One region of the Vibrio algivorus genome, then DNA from elsewhere that is predicted to be linked to it. Evidence: predicted binding sites of a transcription regulator. Region 1 holds the regulator's gene; each other region holds the start of a gene.
What was found. The regulator CRP, encoded in region 1, controls carbon source genes, mostly activating them, when cyclic AMP is high. The targets are predictions, from matches to a motif close to TGTGANNNNNNTCACA.
Positions count from the first base shown of each region.

Region 1 (10,520 bases):
CAAACTTGCTTGGCTTATTTTGCCAAGTATTTAACGCATAAGTCGCCGAGTTTTGTTTACTATTGATCTCTTTTAGTGGCACTAAAATATCGATGACTTTTATCTCAGGATATTTTTTGGTTAGTTGCTGTAATACCGGCGTCAATTTTTTACACCAAGGACAGCTGTAGTCGGTGAAAAACGCAATTGTTAGCTTGGGATCTTTCGCGCCATAAGACGGCTGATCAGGGTTGTTATAGATATAGTCATTATTTTGTTGTAGTACGGCATCAAATTGGTTTTGCTGGTGGATATAGCGCTGTAAGCTTTCGTGTAGACTATCAACTACCTGTGGGTTATCGCGTAATATTTGATTGATCTCGTTAATTTTTTGCTCCGTCTCTTGTGGCAGTGCTGCAGCGTGTAGTGTGGCTGTCGTTAAGCTCATCATGAGAAGGCTAATCCAAATAAATGCGCGTTGTTTGTGTGTTGTTTTCATCATATTTCCTAAAAAGAGTTCTTAAATAATTTGCTAGAAAGTGGCAGTGTTAACTGATCCAAAGGCGAGCCAGTAAACCGATTGGTGAAGTAAAGCCCGTGGTAATGTGTTTTATTTCACCATTGCGAATAACAAAAATTGTCGGCGTGACATTAACCCCCCATTTCTGGCCTATTTGGCTATGAGGATCGTTAATGTTGGCAAAGTCCAATTGCTTATATTCAAAATATCGCTGCAGCTTGTGGGATTCTCCGGATGACAAAGAAACGCCGACGGTAGGGTAGTAATCACTTACCCAGTTGACACTTGGTGTGACAAATTGACATACCGAACACCAACTCGCCCAGAAATACACCACCACAGGTTTTTGTTGGCTAAGTGCCTCAATATCGATCCATTGTTGATGGATATCTTGTGCCTTGAGATTGAAATTGGCTTGCGTTGGTACCGACTGGCTGCGCCACAGATCGACCGCAACAGATACTACAATCAGTAAGACTAGATACTTAAATATTGCGATGAACTTTGACTTTAACGATTTCATTGAGCCCCTCCCGATGCTTGAGCTAGGGCTTGCATCACATCGTCACTGGAGTAGATCACCGGCAAAGCAATACCTCGTGGCGCTTGTGGTCCGTAGACAATATTAAACGGCACGCCAAAACGATTGTACGATTGTAAGTATTCACTCACTTGTGGATTAGGCACTGTCCAATCACCTTGCATACGGATAACTTTGTCTTGTTGCAATGCGTCATAAACCGGTTGTTGTAGCAGTACGCCGATCTTGTTGGCTTTACAGGTGATGCACCAATCTGCCGTCACATCAACAAACACTGTATTACCTATCGCGACTTGTTGTTTAATTGTCTGAGTATCTAGCGGTTGCCAGCTTAATTCGGCTGGTAATGGTGAGCGCCAATAATCAGCCGTTAAGCTTGCGATGAAAAAAATGACCGATGAGGCAATCAAAGCGATACAGCTAGTGATCGCCACTGAGCGTCCGCCAAACACCTGCACACTACGCCAAATCAGTAACAGTGAACCTAAGACGCTGATTGCCCATAAGAGTCCAGCCGATAGATGGGAAGAAAGTAAGCTAATTAGCCACACACAAGTCGACAGCATCATCAAACCAAAGAGGTTTTTAAGGCGATTCATCCATTTACCCGGCTTGGGTAGTTTTAAGGCGAGTGAAGGGCGCAGCGCCACCAATAACCAAGGCAGTGCCATACCGATTCCTAGACCGGTAAAAATCAGAAATAAAGTTGCCCAAGAAGCGCCGAGAGCAAACGCCACTGCGGTACCAAGAAAGGGCGCAGAACAAGGTGTGGCTAATAAGGTGGCAAACATCCCTTGCATAAAGTGACCCGAATGCTTGTTGCTTCCCTTAGTTGCCATCCAAGTATTGACCGATGAAGGTAAACGTAATTCAAACAAACCAAGCATATTGGTACCAAAAATCGCCGTCACCAATACCATTAAGCCAAGGAAACCTGCGCTTTGAAATTGAATGCCCCAACCAATGGATTGACCAGACCATTTGAGTATCGCCAAGCTGGCGGCAATTAACCAAAACGAGCTGATGATACCCGCTGCTGAGGCTAAAAACTGCATCCGTATTTGTGATTTCTGTTGGCGTTCGGCGCTTAATACTGAGGTAAGCTTCATACCTAACACTGGCAGTACACACGGCATCACATTAAGAATTAAGCCACCTAGTAAAGCAAATGCAAACATGGTTAATAATGATGAGCCAGTACTTGCTTCGCTTACACTTCCATCGGTTAATGCAATGGTTTGTTCGGCAATAAATTGTTTACCGACGATGGTGATTTGAATCGATTCGCCACTCAAATCCGGCTCGCCTAGCCAGTTAGAAACATCAAACCAAGCGGTTAACTGATTACCATCAATTGACAACCTAGGATGAGAAAAACTGCTGTCTGCAACCTTTTCTGCCTTACCATCAATAAATAAGTCCGGTTGCTGCCAACCTTGTTGACTGGTGAGGGAAACTTGTAGCTTATTGCTCGCTGCATCCCATTTGGCTTGAGTCTCTGTCAACATTGAGGAACCTTGCGGTACTAAGCTCATCGCTTGAGCATAGCGACGCATAGCATCTGGTTCGGCTTTTAACTCAGAGGCTGTGAAATTGAGTTCTAACGGATAGTCGGTGATAACGCATACCGTTGAACAAGACGATAAGCTTAAATTGGCCTTAAAGGTGGCAGGTTGATGACGATTTGCGATTTTTATCGACAGTGGAAACACCACATCATGTTTGTAGCCGAGGGTTTCAATGCCTAAAACATCGAAACGCTGAGGATAAGGCCAGTGCCAATCTACCTGATTAATATTGCTTGATGCTTGCCAATTAAGTTCCGGTGACACGCCACCTTCACCCGGAGAGCGCCAATAGGTTTTCCACTCATCGGCGAGCTTAACTTCAATAAAACCAGCGGCGTTATTGTTCTCATCAACCTGTCCGGTTAACACAAATTGCACCTCAACTGGTGGATGTTGTTCAGCCTTTATCCAGCCGGTGGTCGGCGGGGCCGCCATTAAATGGGCGCTAAATAATGCGCATAGCCCTAATAACCAAGCACTTAATCGAGAAAGCTTTGGCTGGAAGCATATGAATACAGTAAAAAATTGCATTGGTATTCCTAAAAATGAAAATAACAAGATACGGCTTCTAAAATACGGTCTCTTAATAAAAAGAGAATGATGAAAAGAGTTAGTCGTTATTAGTCATTCTTGGAAAGTACAAAGCTCCAAGTGACGTCGCCGTTTGGGAACGGGAGGTTTATGGAAGATTTGGTGGGATGTGAGGCTAAACCAAAGGAAAGCCGCAATCATTAAGCTCGGCAGTAGGTTACTAATGACCACACTGTCGAGTTGATGAAAATGAAATTGCAGCAGCTTTTCTGATAAATGGCATTCACTAGTGTTATTAGATTCAGCCTTTTCATTGCTGCTTAGTAAAGTTAATTCTTGAGTGTTGTTCGTTGGTTGAGAAGCTGACACTGAACAAGCTGCCGATAACACATTCATATTTTTCATCAGACACACCAAAATCACCCACAGCACAAGAATTAGCGCCCAGTGAGTTGAGTTAGATGTACGAAGATGATGCAGTGTTTTCAAAGCATGCCTTTGTGAATGATACTACCTAGCTACTATAGAAAGACAGATGATGATAGCTTGAGTTCGAATAGGCATCTTTTTGATTGTAACTAGGTGTGAATGTCTTTAACACAAACAACAAAAAGCCCTCAACAAAGAGGGCTCGTTTGGTATTGATTTTATGCTATTGATTACTCAATATTCTGGATCTGCTCACGCATCTGCTCAATCAATACTTTCAATTCCACACCCGATGCTGTCACATCGGTGCTGATCGACTTAGACGCAAGCGTATTGGCTTCACGGTTGAATTCTTGCATCATGAAATCCAGTTTACGACCACATGCACCACCTTTTTTCATGATGTTAGTGGCTTCTTTGACATGAGAATCTAGGCGATCTAGCTCTTCTGCGACGTCTGATTTTTGCGCCAGTAGAATCAGTTCTTGTTCAACCCGTGAGCTGTCGAGTTCAATTTTCGCTTCTTCAAATTTGTTGAGTAGGCGGTCGCGTTGCCATTGTAGGATCTCTGGCATGCGAGCGCGTACTTTGGCGGCTTCTGCCGTGATCGCTTCAAGGCGTTGGTCGATCAAGGCTTTCATGTTGGAACCTTCACGGCCACGCGCATCAATGAAATCGCTCATTGCTTCTTCAAACGCTTCAAGTAATTCTTTTTGGATGGTATCCATGTCTTGCTCTGGTGCTTCCATCACACCCGGCCAGTTCATCACTTGGAATGGGTTGATACGAGACTCTTCACCGGTTAGAGACATCACTTGATTGGCCGCTTTGATCACTTGCTTGGCCAGATCTTCATTAATGTTAAGATCGCTTTGCGCTTTTGAGTTGGCTTCAAAACGTAGGTGACACTCCACTTTGCCGCGTGCTAAACGCTTACGAAAACGCTCACGTAAGATTGGCTCTAGGCCGCGAAATTGCTCTGGTAGGCGGAAGTACGTTTCTAGGTAACGTTGGTTGACACTGCGGATTTCCCACACTGCGTTGCCCCAATCAGATTTGATTTCTTTACGGGCATAAGCGGTCATGCTGTAGATCATTAGACTTTCCTAAAAGCGAGAATATGGATAATTTTCTGTCGCTCATGTTAGCACAAGTCATGGCGAAAATGAGTAAACTCGCAACGTCAAGATCGCTTTTTGATGGCAAGATCGTTATAATCGGCCCCCAATTCTATCGCTAATCAGGTATTTCTTTATGTCTTCAAGTTTACGCCCAAATGATCGCGCTGCTGATCAAGTTCGTCCTATTAAAATGACTCGTAACTATACGGCTTATGCTGAAGGTTCAGTATTGGTGGAATTTGGTAATACCAAAGTATTGTGTAATGCCAGTGTTGAAGAAAAAGTACCAGGTTGGTTAAAAGGCCGAGGTAAAGGTTGGGTCACCGCTGAATACGGTATGTTGCCTCGTGCGACTCATACGCGTAACCGTCGTGAAGCCGCCAGCGGTAAACAAGGCGGTCGTACTATGGAAATCCAACGTTTAATCGCGCGTAGTTTACGTGCTGTCGTCGATTTGGATGTACTAGGCGAAATGATGATCACGGTTGATTGTGATGTGATTCAAGCAGATGGCGGTACACGTACTGCCTCTATCTCGGGTGCAAGTGTGGCATTGGCCGATGCAATTCAATCACTAGTCGCTTCAGGTAAATTGAAAAAGAACCCAATGAAGTGTCATGTTGCCGCGGTTTCTGTGGGAATTTTAGGCGAGCATGCATTATGTGATTTAGAGTATGTAGAAGACTCTGCTGCCGATACCGATATGAACGTCGTAATGACCGAAGAAGGTAAGATGATTGAGGTTCAAGGTACCGCAGAAGGCGAAGCGTTTTCTCGTACAGAGTTGAACCAATTATTGGATTTAGCCGAAAAAGGCATCAACGATATTATCGCAGTCCAGAAAGCCACTCTGGCGGAATAGTTTGTTTTTATAGCTCCTCATTGAGGGGCTATTTTTTTGAGTATAGTTTGAGTCTGTTATGTTCATTACAGCTGAAATTGAAGATGAAACCCTCTAGTGACTAGAAACTAAGAACTAGAGATTAAATAGAGATATTTTATGAAAGCATATCAACGTGAATTTATTGAGTTTGCCTTAGAAAAGGAAGTTCTGAAGTTTGGCGAGTTTACTTTAAAATCTGGCCGCATTAGCCCATATTTCTTTAATGCCGGTTTATTTAATACTGGACGTGATTTAGCTCGTTTAGGTCGTTTTTATGCTGCTGCTTTAGCGGATTCAGGCATTGAATTTGATGTGCTATTTGGCCCAGCTTATAAAGGTATCCCTATTGCAACGACGACCGCGGTAGCACTGGCGGATCATCATGAAATTGATACACCATACTGCTTTAACCGTAAAGAAGCGAAAGACCACGGTGAAGGTGGTAACTTAGTTGGTAATCCACTTGAAGGCCGTATTATGTTGGTCGATGATGTGATTACTGCAGGTACCGCGATTCGTGAGTCGATGGAAATCATTAAGGCTAATGGCGCTGATTTAGCTGGCGTATTGGTCGCGATTGACCGTCAAGAAAAAGGCAAAGGTGAATTGTCTGCGATTCAAGAAGTGGAGCGTGATTTCGGTTGCGCAGTCATTTCGATCATTAGCCTAGGTGATCTGGTGACTTATCTTGAAGAAAAAGGTGATAACGCTCAGCAGTTAGAATCAGTAAAAGCTTATCGTGAGCAATACGGTATTTAATTTTTTCAATTAACACTCTTAATCGATCTAACCCTGTGGCTATCTTAGTCATGGGGTTTATTTTTATTTACAGTGTGTAACTTTTTATATACACCATAACAAAAACGTCATTTTAGGTAGATTTGCAGAATATTTAATCAATTTTGTATTTTGTAACCTCGATTTACTGCTAGAAACTGGGTAATGTGTCAGCTTAATATTCCGTAAAACAATAAAAGAAAAAGCAGATGAGTAGTTCAAAGATTTTAGGCAGTACTTTGATTATTGCTGGCACGACAATAGGCGCAGGTATGTTGGCGTTGCCAATTGCTTCGGCAGGCTTAGGTTTTAGCACTTCTTTAATCATCATGATTGGTATGTGGGCCTTAATGGCGTATACCGCATTGCTGATGCTAGAGCTGCACCAACATGCCGATTACGATGCCACTCTACACACGTTAGCGAAACAGTTTTTGGGTGACAAAGGTAAATGGGTTGCAACGTTTGCCATGTTGTTCCTTTTTTATGCGCTATGTGCAGCTTATATCGCTGGTGGCGGTGGTCAGTTTAATGCCAAGTTACATAATTGGTTTGCTATTGATGTTTCTAATGGTATTGGAACGCTGATTTTTACCATTATTATTGCGGCGATTGTGACGTTTGGTACTCAATCAGTGGATCGGGTAAACCGCGTGCTATTCACCTGTAAATTGATTGCCATGGCGGTCATGCTGTTCTTCTTAACGCCTAATATTCAAGCGGTTCATCTACTTAATATGCCATTAGAAAAAGGCCTGATTATTGCTGCATTGCCAGTGATTTTTACCTCTTTCGGTTTTCACGGCAGTATCCCTGCGGTAGTTCGCTATTTAAATCTCGACATGAAAGCTTTGAAGAAGGTAATGGTTCTCGGTTCTTTATTGCCGCTAGTGGTTTATATTTTATGGCAGTTGGCCACGCTAGGGGTGGTTGACCAAGCGACATTATCTCAAGCCGGTGATGTAACGGCATTAGTCGGTACTTTATCTCAAGTGATTCATAGCTCGGTTATTTCTCAAGTGGTCTCAGTGTTTGCTGATTTAGCATTAATTACTTCTTTCCTCGGGGTGAGTTTAGGGCTATTTGAATTTTTAGGCGACAGCTTGAATAAAAACCAAAGTAAAGGTGGCCGTGTTGTTATTGCGGTGGTGACCTTCTTGCCACCGCTGTGTTTTGCTTTGTTTTATCCACAAGGCTTTATCATGGCTCTAGGTTATGCGGCGATTGCATTGGCGATACTCGCTATTTTATTGCCGGTGACGATGGTGATGAAATCTCGTGCACAACACCAAGATAAACAAGACTTCACCGTCTCTGGTGGGACGCCAGCTCTAATGCTAACGCTAGCAGCTGGTGTGGTGATTATTGTAGTGCAGGTGATGATTAGTCTTGGAGTGTTGCCGGCGATAGGGTAAATTAGTTCCTAGTTCCTAGTTCCTAGTTCCTAGTTCCTAGTTCCTAGTTCCTAGTTCCTAGTTCCTAGTTCCTAGTTCCTAGTTCCTAGTTCCTAGTTCCTAGTTCCTAGAAGAAGAATATAGGGGATTTACTCAAAGCGCGCCGAATCGTTAAGCTCATAATAGTTTACAGCGCGCGGCATGAGATTCCCGCTCTCGCTAAGGCTCGTCTGGAATGATGTTTTTTCGGGCTAGTCACCTGTTTCGTGTAACAGCGAGTGTATTATTAAATGGTAATCGTCATCCTGAAAAGCGACGTAGGAGCGCAGTTCAGGATCTCCCAAAGCGTGCTGAGATTGGACTATTTCTTTGGTGAGTAATGTGCGGTAGGAGATCCTGAACTACGTTCGTGCCTCACTATTCAGGATGACGGGGTTTATTTTTTGTATCCGCTTGTCTCTTTATCCTTGAGACTCGAAGCGCCCTAGGTTGTCGTGACAACAATTCGCTGCAAAAATCATCACTACGTCAACGCTCACTTTGTTAGTTTAAATTTATGAGAACAGCACTTAAGATGATGCTTTCGATAATCTTTTCGCTTTTTCTAGCAGCGAAGCGAAACTAGGGACTAGCACCTAGAAACCTAACAAAAAAGCCACTGAACTTACCATTCAGTGGCTTTTGGTTTTCTTATACGACTCAACGCGATGTAAAGGCTTAACGCGTTCCGTATACCACGATAGTTTTACCGTGTGCAGAAATCAGGTTCTGCTCTTCTAGCATCTTCAAGATACGGCCAACAGTTTCACGTGAACAGCCTACAATCTGACCGATCTCTTGACGAGTGATCTTGATTTGCATGCCATCTGGGTGAGTCATTGCATCGGGTTGTTTTGCTAGGTTAAGGAGTGTTTGAGCGATACGACCTGTTACGTCTAGGAATGCTAAGTCACCAACTTTTTGGCTAGTGATTTGCAAACGTTTTGCCATTTGGGCAGAAAGGCGCATCAAAATATCTGGGTTAACTTGGATAAGTTGACGGAATTTCTTAAATGAGATTTCTGCAACTTCACAAGGAGATTTTGCACGAACCCAAGCGGTGCGCTCTTGGTCTTCTTCAAAAAGACCTAATTCACCAATGAAGTCACCTTGGTTCAAGTAAGACAAGATCATCTCTTTGCCTTCTTCATCCTTGATTAATACTGCCACAGACCCTTTAACAATGTAATACAGAGTTTCTGCTTTCTCACCAGCGTGGATCAAAGTACTTTTTGATGGGTACTTGTGAATATGACAGTGAGATAGAAACCACTCTAATGTTGGATCTGTTTGAGGTTTACCTAGAACCATAATTTGTTACTTCCTCTACAAGGCTTGCTCAGTTTTGAGTCATTCATCCTGAGACCGGCTAAACTGGTCAAATAGAATAGGTGTTAATTGTTATTGCTGCAAGTCGTGTTGCAGTTGTGCATTTATACTACCCCTTTCTAGGTCGGATTTCTTGACTTTGATCGGGTAACTATGGGGTTTTTCACCTTTAAATTGTGTTCAGTGTCACAGACTAGTCACTAAGTGTGTTCTGAGTAACACTTTTAGGCGATTTTGCCTGTTTCGATTAGCTGATGAAGCAGTGGTTGAATGATTAATTCCATTGCAAAACTCATCTTGCCACCAGGCACTACAAGGGTGTTATGGCGTGACATGAATGAGCCTTCAATCATTGACAGTAGATATGGGAAGTCGACGTTTTTAATCCCACGTAAGCGAATCACCACAAAGCTTTCATCTAAACTTGGTATGCCCTTGGCATTAAGAGGGTTGGAAGTATCGACAGTGGGTACGCGCTGAAAGTTGATGTGAGTACGAGAAAACTGCGGTGTAATGTAATTTAAATAGTCGTCCATTGAGCGAACAATCGAATCCATCACGGCTTCTCGTGAATGGCCGCGATCACGGGTGTCACGGACGAACTTTTGAATCCATTCAAGGTTTACAATCGGCACCATGCCAATCAAAAAATCCACATGTTTAGAAACACTCACATCGCCATCGACGACGCCACCATGTAAGCCTTCATAAAACAATACATCGGTATTTTCAGGTAGGTCTTGCCATGGAGTAAAGGTACCGGGCATTTGGTTATAAGGGACAGCTTCATCAAAGCTATGCAAGTAACGGCGAACTTTGCCGCTGCCATTTTTACCGTATTGATTAAAGAATTCAGATAGAGCAGGGAAGTCATTGGCTTCAGGGCCAAAGTAACTGATGTGTTTACCTTGTTCTTTGGCTTTACGGATCGCAACGTCCATTTCGGGGCGAGTGTAGCGATGGAAGCTATCACCTTCTACCCAAGACGCTTTAATATCCATCATATTGAACATTTTTCGGAAGGTTTCTGAGGTAGTGGTGGTACCCGCACCAGAAGAGCCCGTTACCGCAATAATAGGATGTTTTGCCGACATGATAATCCTTTCTTTCGACTTATATTTTGAATGACAGTGTAGAGGAATGACTGGCAAGAATAAATAGTGGTGCGTATTGACTCTAATTCAATTCATTAATCGGTTTAATATCCACGCTTTCATGCAGCTCAGAAAAGACAATGGCTACACTGCCAGACTTTAACTGCCCTTTGACCTGCTTTATTTTGGTTTCAAGTGAGGTTTCCTGCATACCGTAGTCGGTGCCCTCACGTAAAATAAATTCTTTGATAAGATTCTCTAAGGTGTCAGGATCGATGTCTTGCCATGGAATGATCATTGATGTGGCCTTTAATT
Region 1 covers NZ_BSPV01000005.1:137,966-148,485, forward strand. The annotation lists gene QQJ93_RS08900 (DsbA family protein) at 1-478, opposite strand, end outside; gene QQJ93_RS08905 (protein disulfide oxidoreductase) at 528-1,022, opposite strand; gene QQJ93_RS08910 (protein-disulfide reductase DsbD family protein) at 1,019-3,139, opposite strand; gene QQJ93_RS08915 (hypothetical protein) at 3,233-3,544, opposite strand; gene QQJ93_RS08920 (YicC/YloC family endoribonuclease) at 3,799-4,665, opposite strand; gene rph (ribonuclease PH) at 4,823-5,551, shown strand; gene pyrE (orotate phosphoribosyltransferase) at 5,690-6,331, shown strand; gene QQJ93_RS08935 (aromatic amino acid transport family protein) at 6,559-7,764, shown strand; gene crp (cAMP-activated global transcriptional regulator CRP) at 8,461-9,093, opposite strand; gene QQJ93_RS08945 (phosphoribulokinase) at 9,336-10,205, opposite strand; gene QQJ93_RS08950 (YheU family protein) at 10,288-10,503, opposite strand.

Region 2 (10,520 bases), on a different contig from region 1:
ACGACATCTTCTACGCGGCCATCAAAGCGCTCACGCAAGGTTTTGTTTTGTGTTGCAATACCAACTGGGCAAGTGTTTTTGTGACACTTACGCATCATGATACAGCCTTCAACCACTAGTGCTGCGGTTGCTACGCCCCATTCTTCTGCACCAAGTAGTGTAGCGACAGCAAGGTCACGAGGTGTTTTCATCTGACCATCAGACTGAACAACGATACGGTTACGTAGGCCGTTTTTCAGTAGGGTTTGGTGCGTTTCAGCTAGGCCAAGTTCCCACGGTAAACCAGTGTGACGGATTGAAGACATAGGTGATGCACCCGTACCACCATCAAAGCCTGCGATTAGAACCACATCCGCTTTTGCTTTGGCAACACCTGATGCAATGGTACCCACACCAGCTTCTGATACTAGCTTGACGTTAACACGGCCGTCACGGTTAGCATTTTTCAGATCGTAGATAAGCTGAGCTAAGTCTTCGATAGAGTAAATATCATGATGCGGTGGTGGTGAAATTAAACCGACTCCTGGAGTCGAGTGACGAGTCGCACCGATCCAATCATCCACTTTATCACCTGGTAGCTGACCACCTTCACCAGGTTTCGCACCTTGAGCCATTTTGATTTGCAGCTCATCAGCGTTAGTTAGGTAGTAAGAGGTTACGCCGAAACGACCTGAAGCAACCTGTTTGATTGCCGAACGTTCCCAGTCACCATTGTCCTTTTTCTCAAAGCGAATTGGATCTTCACCACCTTCACCAGAGTTTGACTTAGCTCCAATACGGTTCATCGCAACCGCTAGGGTTGAGTGAGCTTCGTAAGAAATAGAACCAAAACTCATTGCACCTGTGGCAAAGCGTTTCAGAATATTCTCAATTGGCTCAACTTCTTCAAGTGGTACTGAGCCTGCTGGGTTTTTGATGAAATCTAGCTGACTACGTAGTGTTGCTGCGTTATCACCTTGATCATCAACAGTTTTAGCGTATTGCTTAAATTGCGCGTAATCTTTATTACGAGTCGATTGTTGCAACAATGAAATAGTTTCAGGGTTGAACAGGTGTTTTTCACCACGTTGTTTCCACTGGTAAACCCCACCCACATCTAACATTTGAATTGGTATTTCACGCGTTGGGTAGCCCACGCGGTGACGGATCAACACTTCTCGTGCGATATCGTCAATGGTTAAACCTTGAATACGAGACACAGTACCTGTGAAGTATTTATCAACCACAGACTTACTGATACCAAGCGCTTCAAAAATTTGCGCACCATGGTACGACTGCAGTGTGGAAATACCCATTTTAGAGAAAATCTTCAATAAGCCAGCATTGATGCCTTTACGGTAGTTATTGAAGTAGTCTTCAGTTGGGATCTCAGGATCGAGTTTTTTCTTCTTCTGAAGATCAACGATCGTTTCAGTCACTAAGTACGGGTTAACCGCATTGGCACCGTAACCGACTAGAGTTGCAAAGTGATGTGTCTCACGAGCATCACCTGTTTCGATCACGATGTCACATTTAGCACGTAAACCTTTACGGATTAGGTGGTGATGCACCGCACCAACTGCCAACATGGCTGGAATTGCCGCGTGGTTAGAGTTAGTTGCACGATCGGTTAAGAGAATAATCGAGTAACCATCTACCACTGCATCTTCTGCATATTGGCAAATACGTTTTAGGGCGCGCTCTAGTTTACCTGGCTCTTCGGTGGCACGGAAAACGATGTCTAATGTTTTAGCTTGCAAGTGCTCATTATCGATCGCACGTAGTTTCTCAAGCTCTGCATTAGATAAAACAGGTGACTCTAACTCTACTTTTCGACAGTGTTCAGGCGTTTCAGTTAGCAGGTTATGGTCACGACCTAGGTAGGTGTTAAGTGACATAACCATGCGCTCACGAATCGGATCGATTGGTGGGTTAGTTACCTGAGCAAATAGCTGCTTGAAGTAGTGTGATAAGTGCTGAGATTGGTGTGACAATATTGCTAATGGCCAGTCTGCACCCATTGACATCAGTGGTTCATAACCCGTTTCTGCGAGCACATGAATGATGTCGTTTACTTCTTCGCTAGTAATACCAAACGCTTGTTGATGTTGTAGTAAGCGAGCAGGAGAAGGTTGGTGATGCATGTTATCGGCATCAGGCAGAGTTTTTAGAGTGAGTAGGTTGTCTTGAACCCATTGCTCATAAGGCTTAGCGGTAGCAATACTCTCTTTTACTTCTTCATCAGAAATAATACGACCTTGTTCGAGATCGGCAACAAAGATACGACCTGGTTGTAAGCGGCCACGGTATTCAATGTTCTCTGGTGCGATTTCAACTGCGCCAGACTCTGATGCCATCACTAAGAAATCATCTTTGGTTACGGTATAGCGAGAAGGACGTAAACCGTTACGGTCTAGGGTTGCACCTACTTGAACACCATCGGTGAAACAAACAGAAGCCGGGCCATCCCAAGGTTCCATGATGTTGGCATGGTATTGGTAGAATGCACGACGGGCTGGATCCATGTTTTTATTTTCTTGCCATGCTTCAGGAATCAGCATCATTAAAGCGTGTGGCAAGCTACGGCCAGAAAGAACTAGCAGCTCTAATGCCATATCAAAGTTAGATGAATCTGAACCATTCTCTGAACAAATCGGCAGTAGCATGTCGATTTCGGCTTTTGAGAATAGGTTTGATTCTAGAATGGCTTCACGTGCCTTCATCCAGTTTAAGTTGCCGCGCACAGTGTTAATTTCACCATTGTGAGCAATATAACGGAATGGTTGCGCAAGACGCCATCTCGGGAATGTGTTGGTTGAAAAGCGAGAGTGCACAAGTGCTAACGCCGTCACCATAGTTGGGTTTTGTAGATCTAAGAAGTATTGAGGAACTTGATCTGTAGTGAGCTGGCCTTTATACACCAAAGTCTTGTAGGACAATGAGTTTATATAGAAATCATCGCCAATGTTAGACACGGACTCAAGACATACTCGAACCGTGTAGTTACGTAGTACATAAAGTTTACGCTCAAGCTCTGCTGGATCCATGCTCGGGCCACCAGAAATGAAAACGTGCTCGAACTGAGGTTCGGTGCTGAGCGGATCTTCGCCGATCATTGAATTATCAACAGGTAAAACACGGTAGCCTAAAATTTCAAGATCAAGGCGCTTAGCGTTACGCTCTAGAATATCGCGGCATTGTTGGCGTTTATGTTCATCTTTAGGGAATAGAACAACACCAACACCATATTTTTCAAATGATGGGAGTTTGATACCGAGTTTGACGGCTTCTTCTAAAAGAAATTCATGAGGCTTTTGCAGTAAGATACCTGCACCATCGCCACTACAAGGGTCACAACCTTGACCACCTCGGTGTTCCATGCGGGCTAGCATATCCAGCGCCTGTGTTACCACAGCGTGAGATTTACGGTTTTTTAAGTGAGCAACAAAACCGATCCCACAGGCATCATGCTCCAGCTCAGGAGTGTACAATCCTTGTGTACTTTGCTCTCTACTTACCATAGATACATCCTTCCAAGTTAAATGGCAGCTTAGCGAATCAGCGTCTATGCTTATCGACATGGCTACTTTGTCCTTTTATGTACTTATAATCTTCCTTACTGACATTGCTCGGTCTAGTAAGTGCGATTCCTTTCAATTATTCGCAGAAAACTATTTGCGAAAAAGTTATTTCTTAGTTCCTTTGGGAAGTAATACGAAACACTAGTGGTTTTTTATTCTTCCTTTCAAGGGAATGCTAGCGATTTATTCCTAAATATTGACGTGACATCTATCACGAAAAACACAGCATCGTGCCCCCATCCTACATTTTTGTACTATGTAATTCCAACGAAAGTTACACAAAAATGATTAATTTTTTTTCGAAATTTGCATATTAAAAGACTATAGGTTGACTATCATGTAGAAAATATGCTGTTTTTTTGAATTTTTATTTATTTTGTTTGCTCGTTGACTTGAAGGGAGTTGAATCATTACTACAGTATAAAGAACTATAGACATAAGTATTTTTAATTAAAGACAGTTTTACGGTTGAAATGTGAAACTATCCACCACAAGCAACCTATTTGCTTGTAATATATGTGAGTTAATTCTGAAGCGATATGGTGGAACATGGAGTGGTTTTCGTTGCTGGAGCGTAGCTTTGCACTAGATGCTCTGCTTATCCTATTATTTTTAGTGGTGCTTTATTATGTTCATCATACTCGCCGAGTAGAGTTAGTCTTTTCTATTAAAGATGCGCCTACTGCGATATTTTTGGTGGAAGCTCATACTGGTGTGGTAGTTGATGCAAACCGTAAGGCAATGCAGCAGTTATCAATACGCCAAGTAGGGCTACGCTTTTTACTTCCCGCTCGAATTTCTTCTCAACAGTTACTATCTATACTTGATGCTGCACGAATTAATCCGCATCAAGATTGGGAAATATCGGATACCAATAAACCCTCAATTCACTTTACTCAGCACTCTGCTCACTATCGGGGACGTAAAACGTTGGTTGTCCATGCCACTAAATCTCAATATGTCGAGCGTGATAGCAACCTTCCATTAATTTTAGAAGCGTTAAATTGCCTGTCAGAGCATATCTTCATTAAATCTGTAGATGGTGAAATGCTATTTACCAATCGAGCCTATGATAGATTTTGGTTGAATAGAAAAAACGAAGGGGTTGCCGCTGAAGATATTAATATCACCAATGGAGCAGGTTCATATCCGCGGTGGACGACAGATCCTAATGGGGATAGTTGCTTACTTGAAACTCACCTTATACCAATAATATCTGAAGATGATAGTGTGAAGGCGGTGATTGGAATTAGTCATGATGTTTCCGATTGGTATTATACTCAACAATCTTATTCAGACGAAATGGATAAACGACGTGTTATGGAACTTGATCTCGCTAGGAGTGAGACCTTACTACAGTCTATCCTACGCGCCTCACCCGATCCGATTGCGGTGTTTAATCAAAATCGCATTCATGAAGCCTGTAATCAGGCATACGCAGACTCCTTAGGCATAGCAAAAACCGAAGATATTATAGGCCATAGCCTCGATGAAGTTTTGCCATCACAGATCGCCAAACGATTTGCTGCGACAGACGCTAAAGTTCTAGAAGAAAAACAGACGCTTCACTTTATTGATAAGGTAACAAATATTGATGGTGAGCCTACCTGGTATGATGTATTAAAATCGCCTTATACAGAGCCCTTTACTGAAAATACAGGCTGTTTATTAATTGCTAGAGATGTTACCGAGCACTTTTTAGTTAAGCAAAAATTAGCTAAAGCAAATGAAGAACTACAAGAACTAAGCCACTTTGATCAAAAGTTAAAAATCCCCAATACTCGATATTTTTACAGCCAACTACAGGCAGTTTGGCAACTGCAGTTACGTCAAAAATCGCCTTTAACCGTTATGATTTGCTATGTGAATATTAATCATTGTGAACAAGCACATGATAGAGAGCAAACTAGCCCTGAGTTATTGGTGGTTATTGCTAAAACATTAAAAGAAGTGATTCAAAGAGGTGCCGACTTGCTTGCAGTTGGTGATTTTGAAGGTGAATTTTTGCTTCTTTTACCCGAAACTCAAGCACCTGCCTGTTTATTGCTGGCAGATAAGATCCATCAAACTATTGCTCAACTTAATATTGAGCATGGGACTTCCTCTGTATCGGAATGCTTCTCGATAAATGTTGGTGTCGCCAGTGGAATTCCTCGAAAGGATTTAAGTGCATTGTCTATTGTTGAAGCAGCTCGTCAAGCGCTTGATGCTGCTAAGTTGAGCGGGAAAAATCAAACTCAGCTTAAAACCTTACATTCTTCTCTACAAGCTAGTTCAGGAGATCAGACTTCATTATGAATGTGTTAAAAAACCTTGCCCAATACTATGTAGATTTATTGGTTAAATTGGGAATGGTTAAATTCTCTATGTTATTGGCCTTGGCGTTAGTGTGCTTTTCTGTTTTGCTGCAAGCGGTCGTCAGTCTAGTGTTGATTGGACACATAGAGAATATCGTAATTATCCGCTCGGTATTTTTTGGTTTATTAATTACTCCTTGGGCGGTGTATTTCTTAACGGTTGTGGTCGATCAGCTTGAAGAGTCTCGCCAGCGTTTAACTAAAATGGTCGATAAGTTGAAAGATATGCGTCAACGCGATCAACAATTAAATATAGAGCTGCAAAATAATATATATAAGTTGAATCAAGAGATTAATGAAAGAAAGAAAGCAGAAGAAGCTCGTTTAGAGGTTATGCAAGATCTTGAAAATGAGGTTTATCAACGAGAAAGAGCACAAGTAGAGTTGGCTGAACGTACTGCTTTATTACGCTCTTTTTTGGATGCTTCACCTGATCTTATTTATTACCGTAATACAGATGGTTTGTTTTCTGGTTGTAACCGTGCTTTTGAAGAATTAGTTGGATTAACAGAATCTGAATTAGTGGGGTTATCGATATACGATGTATATAAAGATAATTCGACCCATCAGCAAGTAGAAGAAACGGATAAAACGGTTTTTCTAGAGAACCGAGAGTTGGCCTACGATCTGTGGCTTGAGTACCCTGATGGTAAAAAAGCGTACTTTGCATTCCGTAAATTACCGTTTTATAACAAGTCAAACCAATTACTTGGCTTGGTGGGCTTTGGGCGAGATATTACCGATCGTAAGGCTTATCAAGATGCACTACTTAAAGCTAGCCAAGATAAAACCAAGTTTATTTCAACTATCAGCCACGAACTAAGAACGCCTTTAAACGGTATTGTCGGGTTAAGTCGCATATTACTAGATACGAAGTTAGATCAAGAGCAGCGACAGTACATGCAGACAATTAATATCAGTGCCATAACCTTAGGGCATATATTTAATGATGTAATTGATCTTGATAAGTTTGATCGTAAAGAACTAGAGCTTCTTCCTACTGCAACCGACTTCCATAGCTTTATAACTGACATTGAAACAATTTCTTGTTTAATGGCTGAACAAAAAGGACTAACGTTTGAGCTCGATCGCCTAACCGATATTCCGCCAGCGATTATGGTGGATGCAACTCGATTACGCCAAGTGTTGTGGAATTTAGTTAACAATGCGATGAAGTTCACCAAGCAAGGTGGTGTGACCATAAATGTTAGTGCTGATGTGGACGGGGATGTTGCCAATATAGAGTTTGAAATTGAAGATACAGGTATCGGTATTCCTGAACATGAAATTGATAATATCTTTGGGATGTACTATCAAGTGAAGTCAGGTAAAGATAACTTACATGCAGTAGGTACCGGTATTGGACTAGCGGTTTCTCAAGAGTTTGCTCATCGTATGGGAGGCGAAATTAGTGTCTCAAGTGAATTAGGGTTTGGTAGTACCTTTGTCGTATCAATTTGTGTGCCAATCACGCAAATAGAAGAAGCTATTGGTCATGTGGAATATCAACCGAGTTTACGTATTTTTATGGTGGAAGATATTGAGCTTAATGTCACTGTAGCCCGCTCAGTATTAGAAAACCTAGGGCATAGTCTTGAAGTGGCGATGTCTGGAGAAGAGGCGCTTAGATGCTTTAATCCAGAAGATTATGATTTGATATTTTTAGATATTCAACTGCCCGATATGACCGGCTTTGATATTGCTCAGCAGCTTCGACGTACTTATTCGCAACTGCCACCATTAGTCGCATTGACTGCCAATGTTATGAAAAATAAGCAAGAATACCTTGAAAAAGGCATGGATGACGCAATTAGTAAGCCATTATCGATTAAAGATATTAATCGGGTCATTGGCAATTTTTTTGGAGGTAGAGTGGATGAAGATAAAGCTTCAGGAAATAAATCTATCCCTAAAATAGCAGTAAACTCGCCAAATACTGAAGTGATGAGTCAACAAGAGGAAAATCAACTGTCGGTGATTGATACTGAAATGTTGATCTCTTATCTTGATATTGTTGGCAAGCAGCCTGTTTTAGATAGCCTACTGATGTTTGAGCAAACTATTCCTGATTATATGCAGCAACTTAATCAGTACCTAAAGCTGGGCGATGATGAGAACTTAGTTTCTGAAGCCCATAAAATAAAAGGTGCAGCGGGCTCGGTTGGTTTACAACGAATTCAGCAACTTGCTCAACTAGCTCAAACACCAGATGCAGAGGAATGGCGAAAAAATGTCGCTGGCTGGGTTGATAAAATGAATCAATATTACCAACAAGATATCCATACCTTAAAGGCATGGATAGAGCAGTACTCATAAAATAAAAGGCCTCGCAGTCTCTTTTTATTAAAGAGGCTGCGAGGCCTTTAGATTGGTTCTTAACTTCGACGAGATTATTCGCTGAGTTCACCGCAGAAACGATAGCCTTCACCGTGAATAGTCGCGATGATTTCAGGGGTATCCGCGATGGATTCAAAGTGCTTACGAATACGACGAATCGTCACATCAACAGTACGGTCGTGTGGTTTCAATTCACGGCCTGTCATTTTCTTCAATAAATCGGCTCGAGTTTGAATTTTGCCTGGATTCTCGCAGAAGTGCAGTAATGCACGGAATTCAGAACGTGGTAGCTTGTAGCTTTCACCCATAGGATTAATTAATGAGCGACTATTTATATCAAGTACCCAGCCGTTGAACTCATATTTTTCAACTGTACGCTTCTCTTCTTGAGTACCACCACTGTGCATAGAGCGTTGTAGTAGGTTGCGAGCACGAATCGTTAATTCACGAGGATTAAATGGTTTTGTAATATAGTCATCTGCACCAATTTCTAAACCTAAGATTTTATCAACTTCGTTATCGCGACCGGTTAAGAACATAAGCGCAACATTCGCTTGTTCTCTTAGTTCACGAGCCAGGAGTAGGCCATTTTTACCTGGTAGGTTGATATCCATAATCACCAAGTTAATTGAATTTTCGGACAAAATCTGGTGCATGTTATCGCCATCAATGGCCTCAAAAACAGTATATCCTTCTGCTTCAAAAATAGTCTTTAGCGTATTGCGTGTGACTTGTTCATCTTCAACGATAAGAATTTGTGGGGTATGCATAGGAGTACCTAAATCATGACTTTAAATGGTTTATACTCTTCGTACTTGAAGTCGCATTTTTGTTGACAGTGTTTATTCACCCTCTATCTCTTTATCAAAGAAAGTCATAGGCTAGCTATGCGTATGGGTCTCATTCACTTGTCGTCTCAATGCAATTCCAATTACTTTGAGTATATTAATTCTAGATAAAAATAACATTTTGCTAGCAACTTTATTTACATCACGATAGTCATTAGCAGTTAAACAGTCTACAAACACTGCTTCAATATAGATAAAAATAGAAATAGCAGCTGAGTTGTTGATTATGTATTTGAGTCTACAGTCTTAACAGCTTGCTAACAATAAGTGAATATAGCCTAATTCTCGGTTTGTTGATTTGCATCAATCAGTTTGAAAGAAGAATGTTAAATCTCAGTGATCGTTATTCTATAAATGACGATTTTATTCAGAGGTAAGATAGGATGCTCTAAATGAGAGATAACTATTTTGTGTCTTTGGTCTGTATTTTTGAGCAAAATGAGAATAAAAGTAACTTTTCATTGACTCTTTGCCTTTAAATCGGTAAATGTAGAGATAGTTGATAGCAAATAAGACATAGACGATGACGTTTTTAACCAGCACCATTATTATGACCTCAATTATTACCGACACCATTAATGTTGGGGCAGGCTGGTAAGCGAAAGTTTTCAAAAAAAGGCCTGTATCCCACCAGATACAGGCCTTTTTTTATGCAAATTTAGATGTGAAATTTTGGAGGAAGGGATGCGAGTACTAAAATTTGGAGGGTCTTCACTGGCCGATGCTGACCGATTTTTAAGGGCAGCAGATATTATTATTAATAATGCTCAACAAGAAGATTTAGCTGTGGTGCTTTCTGCGCCAGGTAAAACGACCAATAAATTGGTTGCAGTGATTGAAAACACACTGAAAAATGGTGAAGCCGAGTTATTAATTAACGATTTAGAACAATCATTTTATGATCTTTTTGAGCAAATCAAACAGCAAGTTTCAGGGTTAGAATACTTAGCGTTTGATACTCAAGTTAAGACCTCAATGAAACAACTTCGCCAATATGTGCACGGTATGGCGCTATTGGGAATGTGCCCAGATCATGTCAATGCTCGAATCATCAGTAAAGGTGAGCGTATTTCTATTCAATTAATGAAAGCGGTCATCGAGGCGAAAGGTAAGTTAGCGAGCTTAATTGATCCAGTTGAGTATTTATTTGCTAAAGGTGATCATTTAGAAGCTATGGTGGATGTGGATATTTCTACAGGAAATTTCCAACGTAAACCGCTACCCGCGGGTCATATCAATATCATGCCAGGCTTTACTGCTGGTAATGCTAAGGGCGAATTGGTCACTCTTGGCCGTAATGGTTCTGACTACTCTGCTGCGGTACTGGCAGCTTGTCTACGTGCCGATTGTTGTGAAATCTGGACAGATGTAGACGGCGTTTATAACTGTGATCCTAGATTAGTTGAAGATGCACGGTT
Region 2 covers NZ_BSPV01000010.1:105,356-115,875, forward strand. The annotation lists gene gltB (glutamate synthase large subunit) at 1-3,500, opposite strand, end outside; gene QQJ93_RS15450 (PAS domain-containing protein) at 4,110-5,858, shown strand; gene arcB (aerobic respiration two-component sensor histidine kinase ArcB) at 5,855-8,233, shown strand; gene arcA (two-component system response regulator ArcA) at 8,308-9,024, opposite strand; Thr leader region at 9,630-9,753, shown strand; gene thrA (bifunctional aspartate kinase/homoserine dehydrogenase I) at 9,787-10,520, shown strand, end outside.
Region 2: gltB (glutamate synthase large subunit) is a predicted target of CRP. The motif match lies at 3,761-3,776, and genes of this name have one in related genera.

Region 3 (10,520 bases), on a different contig from region 1:
CTATCATCCAAACCTTTAGGCAAGGAAGATTGGCGAAGGAATGTAGGTACCTTTCAAACCAATCTGACGCTACATAAAGGTTTGAATGAAGCTCCCGAAGGGCAAGTTAAAACAAGCTTTATGCTGCGTTAAATTGAACAGAGATAGAATCACTATGATCATATTCAATTTGTCTTGCCTAAAGCTTGTTTTATTCTTGCTGAAACTCGCACCTTGAAGTTACTGGGTATAAAGCTAGTCTACGGCTATTTGCGGTAATTAGCTTGTTTGTTTTGGAATGTTGAGTGAGAAAGGGGAGGTTTTCCGAAATTAGAATGTAAAAATGTAGAGTATGAGCAAAGATGATAACAGGGCAACCAATACTACCCTGTTATTATAAGGTGGTAGTGAGGCTTAGCGCAGATTCTCCAGTTGTTGAATAGTCGCTAAAATTTCCGGGGTCAAATTGGCTTTTTGATTAGTTTTAAAATCAAACATCACTACGGTAGCACTGCCTAGGGTAGTGATTTTATTTAGCTTTTTACTAACTATTTGGTACTTCATGGTGAAACGATCGTCTTGCAAGTCGGTGATTTTTGTTCCCACTAATAAAGTATCCGGAAAAGTAACCGGCATTTTATAGCGGCAACTGGTTTCAGCTACTACTGGGCCAATTTGGGTAATGGCGATATTTTCCATCAAATCGATGTGCTTGAAGTAATCAATTCGCGCGGTTTCAAAATATCGAAAATAGGTCACATTATTAACGTGTTGTAGAGCATCCATTTCGCCCCAAGCCACGGGGATTTCTGTTACAACCGGAAAACCATCAAGTAAGTGATTCATTGCTCTTATCCTTAAAAGTCAAACATGTGTTTAAGATAAAGTTAAGTGTCGAGCTATACAATCTTGTTGTACTAAAAGCGTGAAGATAGCTCTGAATTCTGTATCTTGAAATCACTTGAATATTAATCTTTCATCTGTACTTGAGCCGCTTGAATGCCCATTTGATAGCCGATATCAAGTCTTGCTCTATTTTTAGTTAAACGACCAACAGGGAAATTATCCGGCGGTGCAATCACATGGATAGTGCAATCTTCTGGCGGAGATTGAATAAACTTGATGCTGTTATTGTAGTTTTCGGCGCGTTTTAAAGCCGCTTCTGCAAGTTTAGGATTTTGAGCTAAAAACTTTCGGGTTAACCACGGCATTTTGGATGGCTTTTTCTGATAACCAAGTGGCCGAGATAAAATCACTGTGATTTCTTTTGCCCCCATTTTATAAGCTTGTTCAACGGGAATAGAATCGGCAACACCCCCATCGGTCATCGGAATGCCATTAATCACTGGGTAATTACGGTAAGCTACGGGCACGGAACAAGAAGCTTTCAATAGCTCGACAATATTATCTGGCGTTGATTGAGTGTAGTGCGCTTGACCAGTATATATATCGGTCGTGACGACATACAGCGAGGTAGGTTGTTGGTGTAGTAGGTTAGTATCAATGGGAATTTCATCAATCGTAATATCCCATAGCCAATCAAGATCAAGCCAGTGCCCACCGCGAGCAAAACGTTTGAAATTAATAAACTCAGGACGACAAGAGTAGTCGGTAATCACATTATAGGTTCGGCGTTTTTGTTGAGATAACCACGATGCTAAACTGGTAGAGCCGGCTGAAACTCCGATACAAAAGTCAAATGGTTGGTAGTTACTGTCTATGAACTGATCCAAAACTCCCGCGGAAAAAATACCACGCATCGCGCCACCTTCAACAACTAATGCTTTTTGCATACGCCCATCCTGCATAAAATATATTTCAAAACTCAATCGCTATCAATGTAACCAAATATTTCACCAATATATACCCAAGTAACTTCAAGATGCGAGTTTCAGCAAGAATAAAACAAGCTTTAGGCAAGGCAAATTGAATATGATCATAGTGATTCTATCTCTGTTCAATTTAACGTAGCATAGAGCTTGTTTTAACTTGCCCTTCGGGAGCTTCATCCAAACCTTTATGCGGCGTCAGATTGGTTTGAAAGGTGCTTACATTCCGTCGCCAATCTTCCTTGCCAAAAGATTTGGATGATAGCTCTGAATTCTGCATCTTGAAGTCACTTGGGTATAAACCTTGTAAAAAGTAAGAGATTATATTTTTTGGTGGTAGAATGAAGTAAATTTTACAGAGTTGAACCATGAACAAAGTTTTTCAATCTTTATCTGAACAGATGCGTATTACCGATCATGATATCGAACGCAGAAAAGTTTTTATGTCATTTACTAATAAGGACGTTTCTATACTGAAAGAGGCCAGTTCATGGATTACCTCCTTTATTCCAGAAATTGTTCGTCAGTTTTATGTGTTGCAGACAGGGATTCCTGAAATAGCATTGATTATTGGTGACCGGGAAACTTTAAATAACTTGCATAAAAGTATGCAAGTGTATGTGTGCGAGTTGTTTGAAGGGGAATATGATTTAACTTATGTCGAGAAACGCTTACGAATCGGTAAAGTTCATCATCGTATTGGCGTTAGCCCAAAGCTGTATTTATCTGGCATCAATCAACTTCAATTATTACTTGAAGATATTATTGACGGCAATGCTGAAGAAAATGGTATGAACGCCAAAGATCTTAAGCGAGCAGTTCGTAAGTTAATGTATTTTGATAACCAATTTGTTTTTGATACCTATATATCGTCTTTGCAATTGGAAGTTGAATCAGTCAATCATCAGTTAGAAGACTATGCATCACGCCTAGAAGATACGGTTGCTGAGCGTACTAGAGAGTTAACGGAATTATCACAAAAAGATCCTTTAACGAATTTGTATAATCAACGTGCCTTTTATGAACATTTAGAGAAAGGAATGTCTCAAGTAGAGCGCGTTGGTGGTGCTTATTCCCTTCTTTATATCGATGTGAATAAATTTAAAGCGATCAATGACATCAAAGGTCATAAAGTTGGTGATGAAATTTTAATTGCAGTTTCTAAGGCTATTTCATCGACTATTCGGAAGCAAGAAACGGCAGCACGTTATGGTGGTGATGAGTTTTGTATTTTATTACCGAATACCAAGGCAGAAAATCTAAGTTTCTACTGTGAACGTTTATTTGATGCTTTTGATAAAATGAAGCCATTGGATGTCACGTTAAGCGTAGGTGGGGCAGAGATGTCACCAGCCGCTGGTTACAATATTGATGACTTGATTATTCGTGCTGATAAGCAAATGTATCTAGCGAAACAAAAAGCGCATACAACCGGTAAACATCAATTAAGAGTTGAAATTAAAACTTTAGAACAGGTATAAATATTCCAATGTTACACTAATCAAAAAGTTATAACGCAGTTATCGAGCCTTTTAACAAGCAAGAATGAATAAATAATTAATGTAATTGGTATTATTACTTCGAAGCCAGAGCAAGTGAGTTGCTCTGGCTTTTTTGTTTTGGTGCGGAATGTTTAGAGTGACTTTGCTCCGCCATCTTGAACTTTTAAGATGGTTAAAAAAGCGAGAGCGGTGAGGATCAAAGAAGCCCAAAATACGGCTTGGAAACTATAAATGTCAGCAATAATACCGGCAAAAACACCTCCTAACACGCCTCCTGTTTTAATCGCATTAGAATATAATGTTGTGATTTGCCCCATCTTTTTAGGTTTTAAATCTTGGAAGTAGGAAATCCCGAGCGCTGCGGTCACGCCAATAAAAATACCGTTGAGAAATTGCAATAATACAAATCCGATATAGCTAGTATTTACAATGATACCGATATAAAACAGGCTACCCGCAAGTACGGCTGCTGAAATGATGTTCTTTTTGCCAAAACGCAGTGCATAACGACCAGATAGTAACATTATTGGGATCTCGATAAAGGCTGCGGTTCCCATCATTAAACCAGCAGCCGATGAATCTAAATCCATCTCATGAGTTATGTATAACGGCATACTAATGATGTACATGTTGTTGGCGCAATACATAAATACGAATGACAGAGCCAACAGCAAAATATTTTTATCACGCCAAATCGAGTCACTAGGGTCAAATTGGTTATGTTTCGGGGTAGGCTCAATTTGTGGCAAAGTAAAATGAGCGACTAAGCATAAAATAATAAACATGCTGGCGGCGAGTAAGAATAATTGGGTAAAGCCTATTCCCGTTGCAATAAAAAACGCAATCGGTGGCCCAATTACCCAACCGAGAGATATCTGCGCTCTGAGTAGTGAGCTAAAAGTCTCGGATGTGTGCGTTTTTCGGTCTAAAATTTCTCTGGCAAGTGCAAATACTTGAGGAATAGAAGCGGAAGTTGTACTAACAAAAATGGCTGATGTCGCTAATAAAACCCAGTAGTTACGGTTAAATGCAAAGACAATAAACCCTATCGCTCCCATTATATTACAGATCAGAATGAGTTTTTTCGGTCTACTCCTTGATCTGACCACCAACCAATCACTTGGCTTACCAATACCCCTGAAATCGTCATGACCATGAAAAAGACCCCGATGAGAAAAGGGCGAGCGCCGACTTCCTCTGAGATAAACAAACTCATAGTAGGCATGGTAAATGCCCCCGCAATCCCGACAAAAAAGCAGGTAAACAGCAAGGATACTGACGTTTGATCAGGTTGATTCCCTGGAAATAGGGAATAGAACATTTTTTTCATAAGGCTCTAAAGAAAGGTATGGGAAATTAGATAAGTGCATGATAGCAAAGCGATGATTGAATAATAACCACTAGTTGATGTTTTGTTGAAAATTAATACTGTTGGCTATACGTATTGTAAAGAATGTGAATATCAAGACTAGAATTTATTAATGGAAGTCTCATAATGGAATTAAGCATTTGATTGGAGCAAAAAAATTTATGGATGAAAATAATACACCGCTGTTAAATTTACGAACACTTACTCCTGACGATTATGAAGAGCTGGCAGCCTTAATGGATCTTGTCTTTCCAGATGTAGGTGGTGCTTGGCCAGAGTCGACCATTATGGATTTAGTGACCCAATTTCCTGATGGGCAAATCTGTATTGAAGATAGTGGAAAGATGATTGGTGCGGCGCTGACGATGAAAGTGGATTATAGCCGCTTTAGTTTGCCGCATAAAAACAGCGACCTAGTTAATGCGAATGATGTTGTTCAGCATAACCCTAAAGGTGATGCGATATATGGCTTGGATGTTTTTGTGCACCCAGATTACCGAGGCTTACGTTTAGGTCGTCGTTTATATGAAGCTCGTAAAGAGATGTGCCGCGCGAATAACTTAAAAGCGATTCTGACTGGTGGCCGCATTCCAGGCTTTAAACAATATTCCGAACAAATGAGAGTCAGTGAGTATATCGATAAGGTCAAGCGTCAAGAGATCCATGACCCAATCCTGTCTTTCCAGCTTTCTAATGATTTTGATATTAAGCGCTTAATGCGTGGTTATTTACCTGAAGATGATAAATCACAAGGCTATGGCACGTTGCTTGAGTGGGATAATATCTTTTATGAAGAAGAAGCAGATTCTATTCATGGAACGGAAAAAAGTATTGTTCGTATAGGGGTAGTACAGTGGCAAATGCGTCATGTGATGTCTCTAGATGATCTCGTTAATCAAGCTGAATTCTTTATTACTTCTCTTGCAAATTACCAGTCTGATTTTGCCTTATTCCCCGAGTTTTTCAGTGCTCCGCTAATGGGACTAGCACCTGATCTGCGTTCTGTAGAAGCGATGCGCTACTTGAGCGAATACTCTGATGAAATTATTCAGCGTTTTTCTCACTTAGCTGTCACTTATAACATCAATATCATTGCTGGTAGCTTACCGATTCAGCAAGACGGAAAGATGTACAACGTTGCATACATGTTACACCGTGACGGAAGTATCGAAGAGCAATATAAAATACACATTACCCCACATGAAGAATGGGACTGGGTCATTGAAGGTGGCGATAAAGTTAAGGTGATTGAAACTGATGCCGGTAAAGTGGGTATTTTGATTTGCTACGATGTGGAATTCCCAGAATTAGGTCGTATGTTAGCAGAACAAGGTGTACAAATTCTGTTTGTTCCATTTTGGACAGATACTAAAAATGGTTATTTGAGAGTACGTATTTGTGCTCAAGCACGAGCGATTGAAAACGAATGCTACGTTGCGATCAGCGGTAGTGTCGGTAACTTACCGCGTGTGGATAATGTGGATATTCAATATGCCCAATCGGCAGTATTTTCACCTTCGGATGTCTATTTCCCACATGACGCAATCATTGCAGAAGCCGATCCTAATACCGAAATGATGATCTATGCCGATGTTGATTTATCAAAACTTAAATTGCTGCATAGTGAAGGTTCGGTGACTAACTTAAAACACCGCCGCCCTGAGCTTTATCAATTTTCTCCTGTGAATGAGACAAGAAAAAAGTAAATTAATATGCCTATACCCAAGTAACTTCAAGGTGCGAGTTTCAGCAAGAATAAAACAAGCTTTAGGCAAGACAAATTGGACATGATCATAGCTATTCTATCTCTGTTCAATTTAACGCAGCATAAAGCTTGTTTTAACTTGCCCTTCGGGAGCTTCATCCACACCTTTATACTGCGTCAGATTGATTTGAAAGGTGCCTACATTCCTTCGTCAATCTTCCTTGTCTAAAGGTGTGGATGATAGCTCTGAATTCTGCATCTTGAAGTCACTTGGGTATGGGTTTAAGCCAATGGAATCCGAGAGCCGGATCACCCATTGGCATAATCTATTAATGAAATTGCTTAAATCCATTTAGTAAAATCAAGAAATTAGACGATACTCAAGTAATTAGAATGATAACAATCTCAAGGAGTACTTTATGCCATCATTAAAAGTTCGAGATTATATGCGCCCTAGAGCGGTCACTTTTACCGTTGATATGTCGTTGTCTACGGCATTGGATAAAGTATTGAACGCGATTAATATCGGTGGTCCAGTGGTTAACGATAGAAATGAAGTTGTGGGCTTTTTGTCTGAACAAGACTTACTCAACCGATTGGTTCAAGTGAGTTACCATTGCCAAGATACTCATGTGGTTGGCGATTGTATGAGAACGGAACCTTTGACTATTAGCCCTGAAATGTCAGTGATTGAACTGGCTAATATGATGCAAGAAGGTAAGCCTAAAGTGTATCCAGTTGTCGAAAACAAAAAGCTAGTGGGTATTATTTCTCGTCGTGAGGTATTAAAAGCGGTGAGTGATAATTTAGATAATTGTTTTAAGCATCCAGTCTGATTTCTTATCAAATAGAATTTTCAGCGAGGTCGCATGTAAAGTGCGACCTTTTTTAATATCAAGATCTGGATATCGTGTGATGCAAATCGTTTTTTCATGATTAATTTTAATTATGTTTCATTGCTGATGTGATTGATATCACTTATTTGTTGGGTATTCTCGATTAGAGTAGCGGCAATGATTTTTTAGTTATTAATAAAACTTTCTAGTAAAAGTAAGGAGCACATTGTGGCACCAACAGATACTCAAAATGTTTTTCACTTAGGTGTAAATAAGCAAGACCTTAATGGCGCAACATTAGCGATTATTCCTGGCGATCCAGCTCGCGTTGAAAAAATTGCTAATTTAATGGATGAGCCAGAGTTTTTAGCCAGCCACCGTGAATATACCGTGTTCCGCGCCAAACTAGATGGTAAGTCAGTGGTGGTGTGTTCTACTGGTATTGGTGGCCCTTCAACCTCGATTGCGGTGGAAGAATTAGCTCAATTAGGGGTTCGTACTTTCTTGCGTGTCGGTACTACTGGCGCAATCCAACCGCACCTTCATGTCGGTGATATGATTGTGACTACTGGCTCGGTTCGCCTTGATGGTGCTAGCTTGCATTTCGCTCCGATGGAATTTCCAGCAGTTGCTGATTTTGATGTAGCAACCGCAATGAAACAAGCCGCGATTGATTCAGGTTGTACGGTTCATACCGGCGTTACTGCATCAAGTGACACTTTCTACCCAGGTCAAGAGCGTTACGATACATTCACTGGTCGTGTTGTTTCTCGATTCCAAGGCTCAATGAAAGAGTGGCAGGAAATGGGGGTATTAAACTTTGAGATGGAATCAGCCACGTTGTTAACCATGTGCGCAAGCTCAGGTTTGAAAGCGGGTTGTGTTGCGGGTGTGATTGTAAACCGTAGCCAAGATGAAATTCCAGATCATGAGAAGCTAAAACAAGCAGAAATTAACTCTATTAAAGTGGTCGTAGAAGCGGCGAGAAAAATGCTGTAAATCGTTTTGATTTGAACCTATACCCAAGTTACTTGGGTATAAAAACTAGCCCAGATAGACAAGTGTAAAATGAGTCTATCTGGGCTTTTTATACAATTTGGATACCATAATAATTTAAAATTCCCCGTCATTCCGAGGAGCCTAGGCGACATCAGGAATCTCCCACAGCGTGTTGATATTTAAGACGGCATTGAGACTCAAATCGAGTTTGGAGATCTTGAATTCGCTCCTTCATCACTCTCCAAGATGACAGTTCAACTAACTCGATCAATTATTTATTGGAATCGGCATTATTATATAAAAGTTACTTGAATATAGGCCGTATTATAACTTTTCTATTTGTCCACCGGCTTCATTAAACCAAGTAGTTAAGTGGGTTTTTAAATCTTTTAATTCTTCTGGGCCAATTAACGCTAAACCTAAGTCTTGGGCACGAGAAATATCGTTATGACGTAATGGTCGGAAACTTACCAACATCGCGCGTGCTTGCAGCCCACCAAGCAAGTCACGTAATGACTCCAGTTTATACAGCGTGTCATCACCATCATCACGCATGCCCTTGGTTTTACATTCGATGATATGCAGTTTGTTATTGACCACAGTGGCAACATCCAATTCATTACGAACTTCTCTACCCGCACTCTCACGATAAACTTGCACGTTTAATGAATGGTCTTGAATGGTAGGCAGTTCATCTTGTATTTCTCGTACTGTGTTGTGTACAAGGTTTTCTAACCACTCACCATTGGAGAAGCGTCTTGCATCTTCGTTGAAAAACTCAAGAATCCCATTTTGATAAGTGGCAAGTTGAATATCGACTAAATCAGAAATGAGCCAATCAAGTTCTTTATAGCCTTGTTGTTTCTCGGTAAGCGCAACATCAAGTTTTTGTTCTTTACGGCATGTGGTGGCTAAGTAGTTTAATGTGGCAAGGCCTGGGCCCAATTCTAATGCGTTACTTGCCCAGCGTTTGCCTAATTCATGCAGTTTTGCATCTAAAGGGGCAGGGATCTCATGTGTTGGAAACTCACTACGAGCACCAAAAATAGTGAGGTAGTCACTGATACGAATATGATCTTGAACTTGCTGTTCGGGCTTATCATCTGGGTAAAGCCAGCATTGACTATCACTGAAAGGTTCGACTACGAAAATGGGCCAATTATAGCTGCGAATTACTTCATAAACAGATAAGAGTCGATGTCGTAATCCGCAACTGGCATTTAAGTAAACTTGCTCATTTCGACTTTTTAACTGCTCGGCTAACTGTTTAATTTTTTGTTTGATCGCTGACGTATAAATAGTACCGGGGATTTCGAAAAACTCAGAGCCAATACCACGAAACTCAAGTACTTGATTCAGCCTTTGATACATTTCTCGTTGAGCATCATCACCGATGAATACCATGTGAGTACATTCAGAACGGTTATCTAAAAGAGGGGTAATTAAACGAACAGGGTCTTGATCTATGATTCCAATATGAACCGCCATGGTTATTCCTTTGTAGCGTATGTCGCTAATTGTTGTTACTAGTGAAATCAACAACTAACCTTTACTGTACTAGACATAAGATAGGTAAGTAGTCGAACTGTTGTGGGCCTATAGAATCACATTGAAAATGGAGTAACGAAAAGATGTCGTGTTCTAGAGGCGACTTTTATATCTGTGACCTCAAGGTGCGAGTTTTAACTTGCTCTTGGGGAGCTTCATCTTGAGGTTACTTAGATATAATATGTAGCTGAATTTTAACAATAACAAGTATTAACCTTATTTATTGTCACACCCAGCTGATGTCTACTTGAGTATAAATCTTCTATCGCCACTGATTAACTAGACTATAAAAAGGGTAGGAAGTTCCCAACAGTAAGGTTTTTCACTTGAAATATCAGTTGCCTAAATCTCTCAGTAAGTAGAGAAAATATTGTTATATCACTAGGGTTAGCGCATACTTAGACATTCGAGGCACTTCAAGGTGATAGCGTTGTATTTGGCATCTTGAGGATACTCAAATTAACTCATTAAGCACGATGGCAATAGGAGATTAAAATGGCTGAAGAAACAATATTTACTAAGATCATTAATAAAGAAATCCCTTCCGATATGTTGTATCAAGATGATTTAGTCACTGCTTTTCGTGATATTAGCCCAAGAGCGCCAAGCCATATTTTAATTATTCCTAATAAGTTAATTCCAACAACTAATGATGTTGAAGAAGAAGATGAACTGGTGATGGGCCGTTTATTTACTGTTGCTAAGAAACTAGCCAAACAAGAAGGTATTGCTGAAAATGGTTACCGCTTAATT
Region 3 covers NZ_BSPV01000004.1:147,854-158,373, forward strand. The annotation lists gene QQJ93_RS06315 (acyl-CoA thioesterase) at 394-825, opposite strand; gene QQJ93_RS06320 (patatin-like phospholipase family protein) at 948-1,772, opposite strand; gene QQJ93_RS06325 (GGDEF domain-containing protein) at 2,177-3,289, shown strand; gene QQJ93_RS06330 (sugar efflux transporter) at 3,442-4,368, opposite strand; gene QQJ93_RS06335 (hypothetical protein) at 4,380-4,631, opposite strand; gene QQJ93_RS06340 (bifunctional GNAT family N-acetyltransferase/carbon-nitrogen hydrolase family protein) at 4,841-6,385, shown strand; gene QQJ93_RS06345 (CBS domain-containing protein) at 6,804-7,220, shown strand; gene udp (uridine phosphorylase) at 7,449-8,219, shown strand; gene QQJ93_RS06355 (Card1-like endonuclease domain-containing protein) at 8,544-9,707, opposite strand; gene hinT (purine nucleoside phosphoramidase) at 10,263-10,520, shown strand, end outside.
Region 3: udp (uridine phosphorylase) is a predicted target of CRP. The motif match lies at 7,348-7,363, and genes of this name have one in related genera.